DNA from 2 places in the Vibrio sp. YIC-376 genome. Region 2 is predicted to be linked to the other one. Evidence: predicted binding sites of a transcription regulator. Region 2 holds the regulator's gene; the other holds the start of a gene.
What was found. Region 2 encodes PurR, which represses purine synthesis genes. Its sites were predicted from a motif close to TNANGNAAACGTTTNCNTNA; they were not measured.

Region 1 (8,100 bases), on a different contig from region 2:
ATTTCGATGAGAACACAGAAGTGGTATTTGTGACACCAGGTGTGGCACTGCGATGGTTCGCAGAAGATAAGCTGGCGAACTTTGACATCGTGATGGTTGACGAATATCACGAACGCCGTTGGGACATTGATCTTATCACCTCTCTTTTAAAACAAGAAAACCAACATCGACTGATCGTTACTTCTGCCACGTTAGAGGGAGAAAAGCTAGCTCGTTATTTGGAGGCCGAGCGTTTGCGTTCAGAAGGGCGCTGCTTTCCGGTCACGGTGACACACCGAAGCATTGATAGCCGTTACCTGCCTAATAAAAAAGGCTGTGAAAATGACGTTGTGCGGGCGGTGAATGAAGCCTTAGAAGACGAAGAGGGCGATATACTCGTATTTTTGCCGGGTCGTAAAGAGATCACTCAATGTGCCCAGATGCTGCAAAAGTTAGATGATGTGCTGGTGGTAAAACTTCATGCCTCCGTGAGTGATGACGAGCGACATCGTGCATTGACGATTCAAAAACAGCGCAAAATCGTGCTTGCGACCAACGTTGCCGAGACATCTTTAACAATCCCAAATATCCGAGTGGTCATTGATAGTGGCTTGGAGCGGCGAACAATACAGCGCAATGGGCGCACTGCTTTGACACTCTCTAATATTTCTAAAGCCAGTGCCTCCCAACGTATGGGGCGTGCTGGTCGAGTAGCTGAAGGAACATGTATCCGGTTATATGGTGAACATGCACCTTTAGAGTTGGTAACGCCGCCAGAGCTTCACAGAGAAGAGTTAGTGGAACCTATGTTAGCGGCAGCCTGCTGTGGACACCGACTATCAGAATTGGCCTTTTTGGACATTATCCCAGAAAAATCGCTCAGTTTGGCTTTTGAAACCTTACTAGCGATGGGTGCCATCGATGCTAGAGGAAACATCACTGAACACGGCAAAAAAGTATATCCATTGCCTATTGATGCTCTGTTCGCTGATCTGGTTACCCGTATCCAAACCAGACCAGAAAGAGAAGCCATGATCGACTTAGCCGCAGCGCTTTCAGTTCCGGCTCAGTTATATCAATTGCAAAGTGGTGAAGCGGCAGAAGCTTTGGCACTAGAAGAGCCGGTCGGGTGTGATGCTTCGTTACTGATTCGTTTGGTTCGCGGAGAACAATTGTCCGGTGTGAGCGTAGATTTTGGGGTTCTGGAAGAAGCACAAGGGCTCGCGAAGCAAATGCGTGAGTTGTTTGAGCTACCTCAACTGGACGTTGCATCCAGATACAAACGTGAGGCATTGAGCAAAGCGATTGCTGCCCTTCATCCAGAGTTAGTGTTTGTGCGTAGAGAGCGCCGCAGAGAGGCGTTGGGTAATGGCAGTATGGAAATGGTGGTTGGACGTAACAGTCGCTTCCCTGAGAAAGAAGAAGCGGCCATCGTGTTAGACAGTCATAGTGTACCGGGCAGGGGAGTAAAGCAGACACTAAATCTCGCGTCAGTAATGATGCCGATCCCATTAGCGTTCTTCGATGAGCTTAATCTGGGCGAGTGGCAACAAGGCGATACCAGTTACGATGAAGAGGCTCCACGAGCAACCATGAATTTGGTGTACGCCGGTCGTACTGTGGTGACTGAATATAAAGAGCTTCAAGGTGACGTCGCCATACAGCCGATTATCGAAATGATTGAAAACGAAAGTTTAATGCCTGGCTTCGCCTCGTTACGAAAACAGCAGATCCAACATTGGAAATTGTATAACGCGCTCGGGCTTAATCAGCAAACTGCCGATCTTAGCGTAACGGAGTCACTTACGTTTTCAGGTTGGTTAACTGAGCAACTTCAAACACTGGGAGTGGAATCTGTTTCTGATATTGAGCTGTTTGAGGCAGATGACTTACCTTTCGACGGGATCCCTGAGTGGGAATATGAAGAGTTTGCAGAAAAATACCCGCTGAAGTTATTTCTGGCTGAGCTCAAGCTGGATGTCGAGTACTTTGCTACCCGCAAGCTCATTCACGTGATTTATAGCGAAGGTAATCGAAAAGGCGAACCAAAGCGATGGGAGCTGCCTCGGTGGTCAGGTTGGAAAGTGCAATACAAAAAAGCCAGTCGCGTTATTGATGTGAAATAGTGAGTTTCATACCCAATTGAGCTGGTGTTATTGTTGTTGTGAATGAGTGTTTGTTTGGTATTCATTTATTGAACGTTTGTGTTCGTATTTATTTTACTTTCGAAATATTAATCAATTGGTTGCGTATATAGCAAAGCTGTACATTACTTGTTACGAGGCTGGTTTTAATATTTCTTTTTGTATGTAAATTTGGGCATAAAAGATTAATCTTTTATATCCCATTGCTATATCAAAACAGTTGAACGATATTTGGTGTATCTCATTTCGAATGTCGGAGCATAAAGTGAATCAACAAGAAAAAACATGCATTGAATTCGACTACACCAGCTTCTTAGGGGCGACGGCAAGTAAGAAGTGGACCTTCTTAGATGCGTTTGCCACGATTGCTCCGATGTTTGGTTTGATGTGGAAAAAGAACCTGGCTGAATTAAGTAAGCCTGAAGATCGATTGTGGGATGCAGCGCTAAAAGCGTTGTCATCACGCCATAGTGATGAGTCCAATCTTGTAGAGTTAACTCGAATAGCAAAAGATGAGGGAATAGACGAGTTACGTGTTGTTATGCCGTATTCGCTGGACTCAAAACAGATTGAGTACATCGAATCTCGAAGCCACCTGAAAGTGGAAACCGCAGAACAAGACATACTTAATATAAAACTATAACTCCATAAGCTTGATGCGTATAAGCTGCGTTAAGCGTTGGATATTAAAGCGATCAGTATGTGGGTCGCTTTTTTATTGCTCCAATAACTCCCCACTATCTTCTCGCCTGAGTACAACTACAACTCGCATCCACAGTGATGACACTTCTCATTTTATAAAGCGTGATTCATATAGAGTATATGCACTAAATGTAAAAGATTTGTAGAAAATAGCAATGCAAATGTCACAACTAGCATCTAACTTATAATTTTGGTGTAACTGATTTGATCTGAGTATCGGTCGTGTACGTTAGAAACAATATCTCTTATTAACCAATAAGATAGGTGATTCTCGCTCACGGAGTCAGTTGGGAACAAATTAATAAACAAAAATAAAGGAAGTTAGTATGTCTTTGTCTCGACGAGATTTTATCAAAGTTGTCTCTTCAACCGCAGTTGCTACCGGATTGATCGGTTGTGGCAGCGATAGTTCCGAGTCCGAAGTCGTAACATTTGATTATGGTGTTGCCAGTGGCGACCCGACTCAAACTCAAGTTATCATTTGGACGCGTGTCACTACTGAAAGCAGTTATGTGGATGTGACTTGGCAAGTCGCTTCAGACGCGGATTTTTCGGATATAGTGCAAAGTGGTGTCTTTACCACAGACACGAGCCGGGACTTTACGGTAAAAGTCGACGTTCAAAACCTCAATCCAAATGCTCATTACTATTATCGCTTTATGGTCGGTGAGATTATGAGTGGAGTTGGAGAGACTAAGACATTGCCTGATGAAAGCGTAGAAAAAGCATCAATGGCTGTTGTTTCATGCGCGAATTATCCAGCAGGATATTTCAATGTCTATCGCGAGATTTTAAATCAGCACGAAGAAACGGCATTTGATGTGGTACTTCATTTAGGTGATTACATCTATGAATATGGCGCTGGTGGTTATGCCAGCGAAGATGCTGAAGCGTTAGACAGAGTCGCAAGTAAAGGCACGGAATGCATTACGTTAGATGACTACCGAAAACGATATGCTCAGTATCGCCAAGATACCGATCTTCAGGCTTTGCATGCGAAGTTACCAATGATTGCCGTATGGGATGACCATGAACTCGCGAACGATGCATGGAAAGAGGGCGCAGAGAACCATCAAGATGACGAAGGTAGCTTTTCTGAACGACGTGCCGCCGCCGCAGCTGCATGGTTAGAGTGGTTGCCTGTCAGAGAAAATAGCTATTCGAGCATGTTGATTTACCGTCAGTTTTCTTTTGGCAACTTAGTGAACTTGATGATGCTCGACACACGCCTAGTTGGTCGTGATGAACCTTTGGATTACTTTTCATTGAGTGAGCCAAGTATGGAAGCAATTGCGGGCTTAGTGGCCGAGTCTCGTAGTGTGGACAGAGAACTGTTGGGTACGGATCAGCTTGCTTGGTTGATTAATGAGTTCAATACTCACGATGCGAAATGGAATGTATTGGGGCAACAAGTTCTGATGGCTAAAATGGAGTTACCTAGCTCCGTCATGACAGCGATGTTCCAACTTTTTACTGCTACTGAGGAACAAAAAAACGAGGCTTTACTTGCAGTAAATACCGCTATCACGAATTATCTCACTGACCCAAGTTCAGATACGGTTTCTCTACCTTATAACCTGGATGCGTGGGATGGTTATTATGTAGAGCGTGAAAAAGTTTACCAATTAGCAAAAGCAAGCAGTGGTAACTTTGTATGTTTGGCGGGTGATACGCACAATGCGTGGACGAGTGCGTTACATGACATTTCTGGGGACCCTGTAGGAGTTGAGTTTGCAACAAACTCAGTCAGCTCTCCGGGTCTAGAAGAGTATTTAGAACTGGATCCAGTAGCAATTGCTCAGATGGAATACACCTTGCCGCTTTTGGTTTCAGAGTTACAGTGGGCAGACATTAAGCAGCGTGGATTTATGAGAGTGACTTTTACTCCTGAAAAGGCTCAATCCACCTGGTATTTCGTGTCTACTATCAAAGAAAAAGAGTATCAAGTCACGACGAAATCAGTGTCGACGAGCGACGGTGTTACGTTGGACCTCAGCTAATTCCTCTGATAAATAGATAGAAAAAAGTCCGCTTGAATGCGGACTTTTACTATCAGAACAGTTCTGAGGAATATCGAAAATGTTAGTCGATCAATCCATATTCTTTGCTTAGAACATCAATGATCTCGGCTTTCGGGTTTTCGCTCAGAACAATTGGTTTGCCAATAATCTTTTCTGCAATGCCCAGATAAGTTTTTGAAATGTCCATCAAAGACTCAACTGGCAGTTCATTGTCACGAGCAAGCGCTTCACGCTCAGGCATGCGTTCTTTGTTCAGCAAAATATCTGGGTCAGGGAAGTGGTTCAACAGGAACTGACGGAAACCTTCCTTCGAGTTTTCAACGATATTGCCTGCTTGGTATTCTTTGGCATCCCAAATACGAGAAGAATCTGGCGTGCCCACTTCATCCATGTAAATCAGTTTTTCATTACCAGCTGCATCTTGGACATAGCCGAACTCGAACTTGGTATCTACGAAGATCTGGTCAATAGCTTCTAGTGCATTGCTGATAACGTTAAAGCCTTCTTTCAATAGCTTTTCATACAGTGCGATGTCTTCTGCACTTGAGAAGTTAAATGCTTCAAAGTTATCCGCGATGTTTTGGCGTGTGATGTTAACATCATCCGCTTCAGGTACGCCCGGAATACCTTTTAAAATGCCTTTTGTAGAAGGTGTCATCAATAGCTCTGGAAGCGCTTTGTCTTTTTCAAGGCCTTCAGGAAGCTGAATTCCACAGAACTCGCGCTCACCGTTTGCGTATGCACGCCACATTGAACCAGTGATGTATTTACGGCAAATTGCTTCGATTTTAACTGGTTTTGCTTTCTGTACGATCCAAACAAACGGGTGAGGAATATCTAGAATGTGGCTGTCAGCCAAGCCGTTGTCTTTAAAAAGCTTAAACCAGTGGTTAGAGATCGCGTTTAATGCAGCGCCTTTACCTGGCACACCTTTAAGACCACCTTCACCATGCCAAATACAATCAAAAGCAGAAATACGATCGCTGATAACCATAATCGCCAGTGGCGCGTCTGGGGCTACATCGTATCCTTTTTCTTTGATCAGTCGGGCGCTGTCTTCTTCAGTTAACCAGTAAACTGAACGAACTTTACCGCTGTGAACGGGTTTGTGAGTGCGAATTGGCAGGTCGTCATTGACGGCAAGTACTTGATTAGCAAGGCTCATTGCGACATTCCTATCATCTTAATCAAACGTCATAAAGAGAAGATATTCAGCGAAGATTACCAGCTGAATAAATCGAATGTGGGCATCATACCAGAACTATTTTAACTCGCCAGAGAAAAAGCAAACGTTTGCTTAATTTATTAATTCTCTTAGTCGAAGGTAAAAAAATGCCCCCTGTAAAAGGAGGCTAGATGCAGGATGGATAACGTCGATCTTGTTAGTGATACTGGTTTAATCTGCCTTCGACGAAAAAGACTTCACATTGATAACGCTGGCCAATGTCACGCAACATGGATTGATTCATTGGAGCAATGTCGTTAGACGCGACGACCGCACTGGCGTTACCTGAACGAATCGCTTTAATTACAATTTGGACTTCAGAAAGCTGTTGAGAAGGCTTCATCTGAATGACGTTTTTACAACAAATATTGGAAGCAGTGAGCTGGTCAAAATTGGGACGAGGACACTCGGAAGTAAATAAGATCCATTGTTTCTGCTGTGAAAGTACAGCTAGCTTAGACAGAAGCTGATCAGAAACGTCCATAGGTTGAGTAGCTTGTGCGAGTACATTGTAACGTGAGTATGTTTGAGTTTGACCGTGTAGCTGCATCTTACTGTTCCTTTATACATGCTGTATGCTTATACAGTAGTTTGTTTTTGATGACCGATCAACTTGTTTTTATATAAATTGTGGCGACAGGTTTTCTATAAAGAGTTAGTGATATTATTTAAGTTGTTGATATATAGTCATTTATTATGAATTTTGATATGTATGATACAGGTTGCAAAATGTGAGGTGACCGGCAGTATTTAAACTGTATACAGTGAGAGTAACCAGTGTACGTACAGTATTAATCGGATGACTTATACAGTGCTTTTTCGAGGGGTATACAGGTAATTGGAAATGAATGGAGTGCGAAATCGTGTTGATAGCAAGTGGAAGTGGGCGAAAAAATACAACAAAAAAGCGCCTTTAATAAAGGCGCCTTAAAAAATCAGTTCCGTTGATTTGCTCTCTTACTCAACTTGTGTGTTGAGTCATTCGCTGAAGCATTTGCAATTCACCTTGGTTGAATAGGCGAACATCAATTTTCGCCATGTCATAACAAGATTTGCACGAGTGGTTATGTTTACCATCTAAATAGTCATGACGAGTGATAAGAGCAGTTTTTTTACACCAATCGCAGGTGCCTTCTACAGTGAACATTGATTTTCTCCCCACCTAGAATAATTCGGGTCTTTAGGTGCTATTTTTCACAGAGCATTATGACATAAATAAGAGATGAAAGTTAAATGTCTGTTAATTAAATTGAGAGGGAAATCGATTGCAGGTCACTATTTATAGGGGTTCAGGGATTGTCGATTCTGAGTTTTCTGTTGTTTTTACTGTTTTGTTACATTTTGTGTGATGGTTTTTAAAGCCTGATTTAGACGCTTCATTTCTTCTTCATTGCCGCGCGAATCTGGATGATAGATCCGGCACAGTTGACGATAACGCAGTTTTATCGCTTGAGCTTCAGGAATCGACTGCAGAGTGTAACCGAACATCGCACAGGCAAGCTCTAATGTACGGTGGTCTGATTCAGTTTTTGTTTTCTTATACTCTTTAAAGACCTTTTCTAATTGGCGTTTTAGCTGATTATTGATGCTTTCCAGTTCTTTTATTTTTGAGCTAAGCCTTTGTGTTTGGTTTGCGTCTTGAACTGATAGATGTTCACGATTTTGTTTGTGCATTCTATAACTGAGCAAACCAGCGCCAAGTAGTAGGCCTGAGATACCGATAGCCAGAAACGGTACAGTTAGCAATGTATTCTCTTTGTCCAAGTAGTTTTGCGGGATCACTTCTTTTTCCGCTCTTTTATCTAACTCATCGATCTCAGAGATCTGTTTGGCCCGTAACTGGTTAAAGCGTTGCTCCAGGAAATGGTGGTAAGCTACTTCTGCCTCTTTGTTTTTCTTGGCGGCGAGTTGATACCATGCCTCGATTACGTCATCGGTCGAGATGCCGTGTTGATGGCTTTGTAAAAAGTTGGCGAGTAAATAACCGTGATCTGCCGGGTCATCCACTGCTATCGAAGTAAGCCAGTAG
Region 2 (8,100 bases):
TGTACGTGTCGGTCGTAGCCAATCCAGAGGTCGATCGCTTGCTGGCCCCAGCTCGTGATTCGGTCCAGCTTCATTTGCAGACCAAACAGTGCTTCTTCAATAAACTCAAGCTCAGGATCGCCATAGACAATCTCCTGAATGTCTAAGATCTGAGTTTGCAGCTCATCACTGGCCGCTTGCAGTGTATCTTGAAGTTCACGCAACGTACTGGACGTTTCGGACAATAACGCTTCACAGTTATTAATCGCTTCACGCCAGTCCTTGTTGAGCAGATCGGCAATTTGCTGTTTCACAGATTGCTGCTGCTCATCCATAACACGTTGGTTAAGGTCAATCTGGTCGAAGATTTCGCCGACAGAATACTTAAGTACCCCATACACGTTTTTCTTCCAGTGACCCGGCGTGCCACCTTTTTGTGCCGCTTCAATCGCTTTTGCCATTTCGTCAGCAACCATCGATAGCTGAATAGAAAGGCGCAGCTTAGAAAACTCACGGTGACGTACGTAATAATCAGTAATGCCTATCGCTAAAGGAGACAAACGATAGATACTCGCGCCGTCGGTCACTTCGCTGACAAAACGGCTGATAAGACGCTGCTTAACCATCTCGTTAATAGCATTGTTTGCACGAAAAGCAGAGGCTTCGCCCGTCTCATCAAAAAATCGAGTGACGATAGTGAATGCATCGTGCAATTCACCTTCACCCAATTCATCGTCAAACCTTTCATTACTTAATACCGCGATGGCAATCAAAAACGCCAGTCGCTCTGTGGTCAGGTTCAACGAGAAATCTTGCTGCTTTACCCAGCCAACCAATTCATCAATAGGTTGTTCTGCAGCATTGAGAGTCATCTCACTCATTGTTATTCCTGTTGTTCTTTCTTTTTGGCCCACACGTGAATATAGCGGCCTAATGAGAGGTATGGCTCTTGTCTACAAAGTTGTTTTTCTAGCGCCAACACATCTTCAAACTGATAATCACCCATATTTTGCACATTCCCGATGTAATCACTGAATGAGCGAATACCAGACTTTCCACAAATACTGAAACCAGCATCTTCTATCCATTGATAGACTTCTTCTGGCTTCAATCCTTTTTGCGGCTGTAGTTTAAATCTTTTTCGGTGAGGCATGCCGTCCAAAATATGAGGAATGTTGCCACACACCACGTTTTTATAGACTAAACCATGGTGGTTGTAGAACATCACTGATGCAATACCCCCCGGTTTAACTTGTTCCAATACCGTTTCGAGTGCGATCTTAGGATCGACCAGCCACTCCATCACGGCATGAAACATAACAAGATCCACCTGTCTTTCCATGTGCTCGCCAATGGACTGTACAGGTGAATGAATCAGGCGATACTGCTCAAGCAAACCATTATTTTCAATATCCTGTTTGGCTAGTTGCAGCATTTCCGAAGATAGATCACATAAAGCTACACGATGTCCGAGCTTAGCAAGCTTTTGAGACATTTGTGCTAAACCACCACCCGCATCCAATACTTCAAGGGGTTGCTGCTCAGCGTCTAATTCACTTAGAATCTGTAGAAAATCTTCCCACACAATGATTTGGCGGATCTCTCCTTTATCGGAGCCGTATATATTTTTTGCAAATTTGTGGGCGATATCGTCGAAATTGCGGTCTTCTGTCACTTCTGCTGAGTTATCATAACGGATTGTGCCGCTATTCTGGCACAAGGAAAGCAGGAATAAAGAGGGGTACCCTCATTTTTATTATCAATTGATGTTTTTTCGGACTATTTGTGTATGTTTGAGCTGAAAAAAGTAATGTCAGCCTTGCTGATGCCCCTACCAGCACTGTTGCTGATAGGCTTCTTGGGCCTTGCTCTCATTAGTTTTACCACTAAACGTAAAACTGGCTGCTTCGTTGTATTATTCTCTCTAGTTGGCATTTTCCTTGTTGCCTTCCAACCCGTTTCAACCAAGCTTCTTATGCCATTAGAGCGTGAGCACAAAGCATTTCTGCCAGTTTCTGGCACAATCGATTACGTCATGGTATTGGGAAATGGCCACGTTATCGATGACGAAATTCCACCGACTTCTCAGTTAAGTCGTGCCGCACTGATGCGTCTAAGCGAAGGTATTCGTATCTTACGAATGTACCCTGGCGCAAAGTTGATTTTATCTGGCTATGACGGTGGTTCCGAAATCAGTCATGCGCGTATGATGGCGAACGTTGCTCTGGCGCTTGGTGTTGCGAAATCCGACATTATTTTATTGGAAGATGCGAAAGATACCTGGGAAGAGGCACGTCAGGCTGCGGCGTTTGTCCAGCAAAAGGAAATCGTTTTGGTTACCTCTGCCAGCCATATGAGCCGCGCACTGTATGAATTTAATGCAGCAGGTATTAGACCGATCCCAGCCCCTACAAACTTCCTGGCGATTGAAGAAGTGAATCAAGCTTGGGAAAAATACTCACCAAAGGCTCGTTACTTAGAGCAAACCGAGCTCTTCTGGCATGAGTATCTTGGCAGTATCTGGCAACGCCTGAGAGACACGGTTGGCGAGACACCAATGGTAGAGCCTCAATAACTAAATGCGCAGAGTGCATTACTTAAGGTAATTTAACGGAACAAAAAAGGAGAGCAACTGCTCTCCTTTTTCTTGAGTCTGTTTTTTGGGTTTTAATCACCAGCAAACATGTAGCCTTCACCGTGAACCGTGACAAAAATTTGTGGGTTCTTGGGATCAAACTCCATCTTGGCGCGCATACGTCGAATCAAGACATCAATGGTACGGTCGTTAGGCGCATCCACTCGATGACTAATCATATTCAAAATACGTTCACGACTTAGGACCTGATTCGGGTAAGAGGACAACGCAACCAAGAGTTCATACTCAGCTTTGGTTAGTTTGACTGGCTCACCATTGCGGCTTAGGGCGCGACGTTGAATATCAAATGTCCACTCACCAAAACGAACAATGTGTTGTTGATTCGTCTCGCTTGTCGATTTACTCGAACCATTGCGCGCGGTTGAAATACGCCACAGCAGGTTTTTAACGCGAACCAATAACTCTCTGAGCTCAAAAGGTTTCGTGACATAATCGTCCGCCCCCATTTCCAGGCCAACAATTTTGTCGATGCTATCCGTGCGTCCTGTGACTAATATGATGCCAATATCCGATTGGCTACGTAATTCACGTGTAAGCATCAGGCCATCTTCACCCGGCAAGTTAATATCCAGCATGATAAGGTCAACATCACCAGCTTGCAGCACTTCACGCATTTCTGCGCCACTCTCTGCTTCACTCACTGTGTAACCTTCGTTTTGGAAATATCCCGCAAGCTTACTACGCGTTACAACATCATCTTCTACGACTAATACGTGATAGCTCATTTACGCCACTTTCTGTCATTTTATTATCCGAGATGTATTCTATTCATAACTATTAACATTTCTAGTCACTGGCACATTAAAAAGCAAGATTTCACGCTTTTGTTGATTCAAAACAAGCTTGCTGAACACTGTTAATAAACAGACACATTTGGCCATAAAACATAATAGTTGTAGTTATTGCTGTTCATTTTAATTGATTACACTTAAAGGACATCCGTTATTGATTTTATGATGCTATACATAAAGCATCATTCAGGAGCCTAAAATGCAAGAAGTGAAAGCTTTTAATGAAAAACGCGCCGAAATTTACTGGTGGTTTTCTAGCTTGTTCGCCAAAGAACTGACAGACAAAGAACTGGAAGCTTACCACAGTGTTGAAATTCGTAGCTTTTTAGCTGGCTTAGGTGAAAATGAATCGCTAAAACCTTCCGTTGATGCCCTGGTAGATGCACTGAACCGCTTGCAAGATCGTGAAGACGCTCAGCTCGAACTCGCTGCTGACTTTTGTGAACTGTTCTTAAAAACAGAAAAGTATGGCGCTCTGCCTTACGCTTCTATGTACATTGGTGAAACCGGTTTGCTTAATGATAAGCCAGCGGAGGAAATGGAGAAGTTGATGGCTGAGTTCGGTGTACAAGTGGACGACAAACTCAACGAACCTGCCGATCACTTAGCAGTAGAACTCGATTTTTTAGGAAACATGATCATCCGTTCCAACGAGTTTGAACAGGAAAAGCATATGGAAGAAGCTTTCTCAAAACAAAATGACTTCATTGTGCATCAACTCTTATCGTGGCTGCCACAATTCGCAGCGAAATGTAAGCAGCTGGATGATTTCGGCTTCTACGCGAACGTCGCGCAACTATTAATTGCATTTTGTAAACTGGACAGTACTTACCTTCTTGGTGAATAATTGCCGCCAATTATTGGGAGCCTGTTTTTAGGCTCCCCATTTTTATTCGTTTGCCCCTAATCTAGTTCCAATCGCTTGCTTTTTTTTGCAATCAAAATGTGACTTCAAAGACACAAAACTGCTGCTGAAATTATTGCCAGCCAGTCTACATAGGGCTAAAATGTGAACGCAAACGATTAAATATGATTTTTATGTAAACCGCTGAAATAAAGCGGTTTTTGTGTTTTCTTAATAGGTTGACGATCTCTTCTTCGTGCAGTCGAAAAAGGTAGGACAACTCAACCGTATTGCTACAAACCTTCTACCGATTTCGGAGCTATCACTGCTAATCATACTCAGCATCAACGTTTTAGTTGCGCTAAGTTTACAAAAAGCATTCAGCAAAAGGTTTTATACTCCACGGTATATTAGTAGCTCGATACAGGACACCATTTATGGCCACTATAAAAGACGTTGCTCGATTAGCCGGCGTTTCTACTACTACAGTCTCGCACGTTATCAACAAAACACGTTTTGTTGCAGAAGCAACTCAAGAAAAAGTAATGAAAGCTGTTGATGAGCTTAATTACGCGCCGAGTGCAGTTGCTCGTAGTTTGAAATGTAACTCAACTCGTACCATCGGTATGTTGGTAACTCAATCTACTAACCTATTCTTCTCAGAAGTCATCGATGGTGTTGAAAGCTACTGTTATCGTCAAGGTTACACTCTTATTTTATGTAATACCGGCGGTATCTACGAAAAGCAAAGAGATTACATTCGCATGCTGGCTGAAAAGCGTGTTGATGGCATCCTGGTTATGTGTTCAGACCTAACGGAAGAGCTAAAAGAGATGCTTGACCGTCACGCTGACATTCCAAAAGTAGTCATGGATTGGGGTCCAGAAAGCTCTCAAGCAGACAAAATCATGGATAACTCAGAAGAAGGTGGCTATATCGCAACCAAGTATCTGATTGACAACGGTCATACTGATATTGCCTGCTTAAGTGGTCACTTTGAAAAGCTAGCGTGCCAAGAACGTATTATGGGCTTCCGCCGTGCAATGGCAGAAGCGAACATACCTGTAAACGAAGATTGGATTCTTGAAGGTAACTTTGAGTGCGATACGGCTGTTCTCGTTGCAGACAAAATTACAGCAATGGAACAACGTCCAACAGCAGTATTCTGTTTCAATGACACAATGGCATTGGGCTTAATGAGCCGATTACAACAAAATGGCATTAAGATCCCCGACGATGTTTCCGTGATTGGTTACGACAATATCGAGTTGGCCGAATACTTTTCTCCACCACTCACGACGATTCACCAACCGAAACGTCGTGTCGGTAAAAATGCATTCGAAATTCTACTGGAACGAATTAAAGACAAAGAACACGAAAAACGCATTTTTGAAATGCAGCCAGAACTGGTCGTTCGAAATACAGTGAAGAAACTCAATTAATTGACATTAAGCGCTCTCCGGAGCGCTTATTTTTCGTCTCAACATAAGCCTTATACTCAATATCATCAGCGATCAAAAAGTTAAATATTAGGTAAGTTGCTGTTTTATTTGTGCGTAATACTTTTCTTACAACCATACCTTTCATTAAAAAACCCTTGCCTCACAAATGCATCACGACGCATAATTTTAATGAATTTTCCTGAACCAATATCACACTTTATTAGCTAAAATGTGATGTTAATTCAAGAGACGAAGTATTCTCGACATGTCACGCACAGGGCAAACCATCCGAAAGGGTGGGACGCAAAGCTTCCGGCCTGAACCATTTGATTAAATGGAAGGTAGCGGGGTTACCGATGGCAAATATGCATATGATGAGTTTACCCTATAATGACATTGTTTCTGCATGTATTTGCTATTCTCTCGGACCTGACTTTTGGTGGCGTAATGTTAATTACACCGAGATAACACATCATGGATAAACCGATACTCAAAGATTCTATGAAGCTATTTGAGGCACTTGGTACAATCAAGTCGCGCTCAATGTTTGGTGGCTTTGGACTTTTCGCTGATGAGACGATGTTTGCACTAGTTGTGAATGATCAACTTCATATACGAGCAGACCAACAAACTTCATCTAATTTCGAGACGCAAGGACTCAAACCCTACGTTTATAAAAAGCGAGGGTTTCCGGTCGTTACTAAATACTACGCGATTTCCAACGATTTATGGGAATCAAACGAGCGTTTGATAGAAGTAGCAAAGCAGTCGTTAGCACAAGCCAAATTAGAAAAAAAGCAACAAGCCAGTAGTAAACCTAACAGATTGAAAGATTTGCCTAACCTAAGGCTGGCTACTGAACGAATGCTAAAAAAAGCTGGTATTGAATCAGTAGAACAGCTAGAAGAGGAAGGAGCACTAAGCGCTTATAAAGCGATACGTGATTCCCACTCAGCTAAGGTAAGTATTGAGCTTCTTTGGGCCTTAGAGGGCGCAATTAACGGCACTCACTGGAGCGTCGTACCTCAATCTCGAAGAGAAGAACTGAAAAACGCGCTTTCTTAACAAGTATTCAAATATTATTCTAAAAACCGCAAGCCTAGCCTGCGGTTTTTTTTTGAAATATTTTTAGGTCATAGCCTGTCTATTAGTCTGAACAACAACCATTAACTACAAATTAAAAACCACATTTTCCTGAACATCTGTTAAGACTTTTAACTAGGGGTAGCCCAACTGGAGTGCGCACATGAACAAAAAGCTAATTTTTGGGTTAATACTGCTCTTAACGGTAACTCTATTAGCCGTTAATTTTAGCCAGCACCTAACGTTGGAGAACGCTAAAGCTCAACAAGAGGCACTGAATGCCTATATCGAACAAAATTTTATTATTGCAACGACCCTCTATTTCTTCGCTTACATCGCTGTCGCAGCGTTCTCTATTCCCGGTGCAGCAGTCGTTACTCTATTAGGTGCTGCCCTATTCGGTTTTTGGACAAGCTTAGTTTTGGTCTCTTTTGCCAGTACAATCGGAGCTACCCTTGCTTTCCTGAGTAGCCGATACCTATTAAGAGACTGGGTACAAACCAAGTTCGGAAAAAAGCTCACTGCGATCAACGAAGGTGTCGAAAAAGATGGCTCGTCCTATCTGCTCTCATTACGTTTGATTCCCGTCTTTCCTTTTTTCCTGATCAATTTATTGATGGGATTAACTCCGATGACCGTTGGCCGTTTTTATCTCACTAGCCAAATTGGTATGCTCCCTGGGACAGCCGTTTATCTCAATGCAGGTACACAATTGGCAAACATTGAAAGTGTATCAGATATCGTCTCTCCTAGTGTTTTAGCTTCATTTGCTTTGCTGGGTCTGTTTCCTATCATTGCCAAATGGGTGATGAAGAAAGTAAGACCCACAGACACTCAACATAATGGAAGTTCTTGATGAAAATATTTATCGCGAACAACCCTGCTGAAGCGCATATCGTTTGTGAGCTACTTAAAATGGAGCAAATACATTGCGAAGTTAGGGGAGAAGGCATTTTCGGTCTAAAAGGAGAACTGCCATTTAGTGATGATACTGACCCGTATGTCTGGCTATTCGACTCAGAGCAACAAATCAAAGCAATGGCTATTGTTGCGGCTTACCAAACACAGGCTCAGCCAAATACTTACCAAGATTGGCAGTGTCCTGAATGTTCAGAGATGAATGAGGGGCAATTTGGCGCTTGCTGGCAATGTGGGTATCGAATAGACGAAAGGTCCTAAGTAATTAAGGGGTTAGGTCCTAGGTCCTAGAACCTTATAAATTACACCACTAAACTTTGTTGCTTGATGAACTCAATCGAATGCTGATTGAAGTCTTCCGGACGCTCGACATTACAAACGTGACCG

Region 1: WJM94_RS01150 (phosphoribosylaminoimidazolesuccinocarboxamide synthase) is a predicted target of PurR. The motif match lies at 6,128-6,147, and genes of this name have one in related genera.

Annotation. Positions count from the first base shown of each region.
Region 1 covers NZ_JBBWFK010000001.1:255,879-263,978, forward strand. The annotation lists gene WJM94_RS01135 (helicase-related protein) at 1-2,105, shown strand, start outside; gene WJM94_RS01140 (transporter) at 2,389-2,766, shown strand; gene WJM94_RS01145 (alkaline phosphatase D family protein) at 3,152-4,825, shown strand; gene WJM94_RS01150 (phosphoribosylaminoimidazolesuccinocarboxamide synthase) at 4,908-6,011, opposite strand; gene WJM94_RS01155 (SulA-like leucine-rich domain-containing protein) at 6,229-6,621, opposite strand; gene WJM94_RS01160 (hypothetical protein) at 7,033-7,218, opposite strand; gene WJM94_RS01165 (J domain-containing protein) at 7,395-8,100, opposite strand, start outside.
Region 2 covers NZ_JBBWFK010000011.1:26,837-34,936, forward strand. The annotation lists gene mukF (chromosome partition protein MukF) at 1-860, opposite strand, end outside; gene cmoM (tRNA uridine 5-oxyacetic acid(34) methyltransferase CmoM) at 863-1,654, opposite strand; gene elyC (envelope biogenesis factor ElyC) at 1,769-2,554, shown strand; gene torR (two-component system response regulator TorR) at 2,647-3,360, opposite strand; gene torD (molecular chaperone TorD) at 3,626-4,273, shown strand; gene purR (HTH-type transcriptional repressor PurR) at 4,708-5,712, shown strand; cyclic di-GMP riboswitch class I at 5,981-6,070, shown strand; gene WJM94_RS18685 (TfoX/Sxy family DNA transformation protein) at 6,187-6,777, shown strand; gene WJM94_RS18690 (TVP38/TMEM64 family protein) at 6,959-7,651, shown strand; gene WJM94_RS18695 (putative signal transducing protein) at 7,651-7,974, shown strand; gene WJM94_RS18700 (alpha/beta fold hydrolase) at 8,016-8,100, opposite strand, start outside.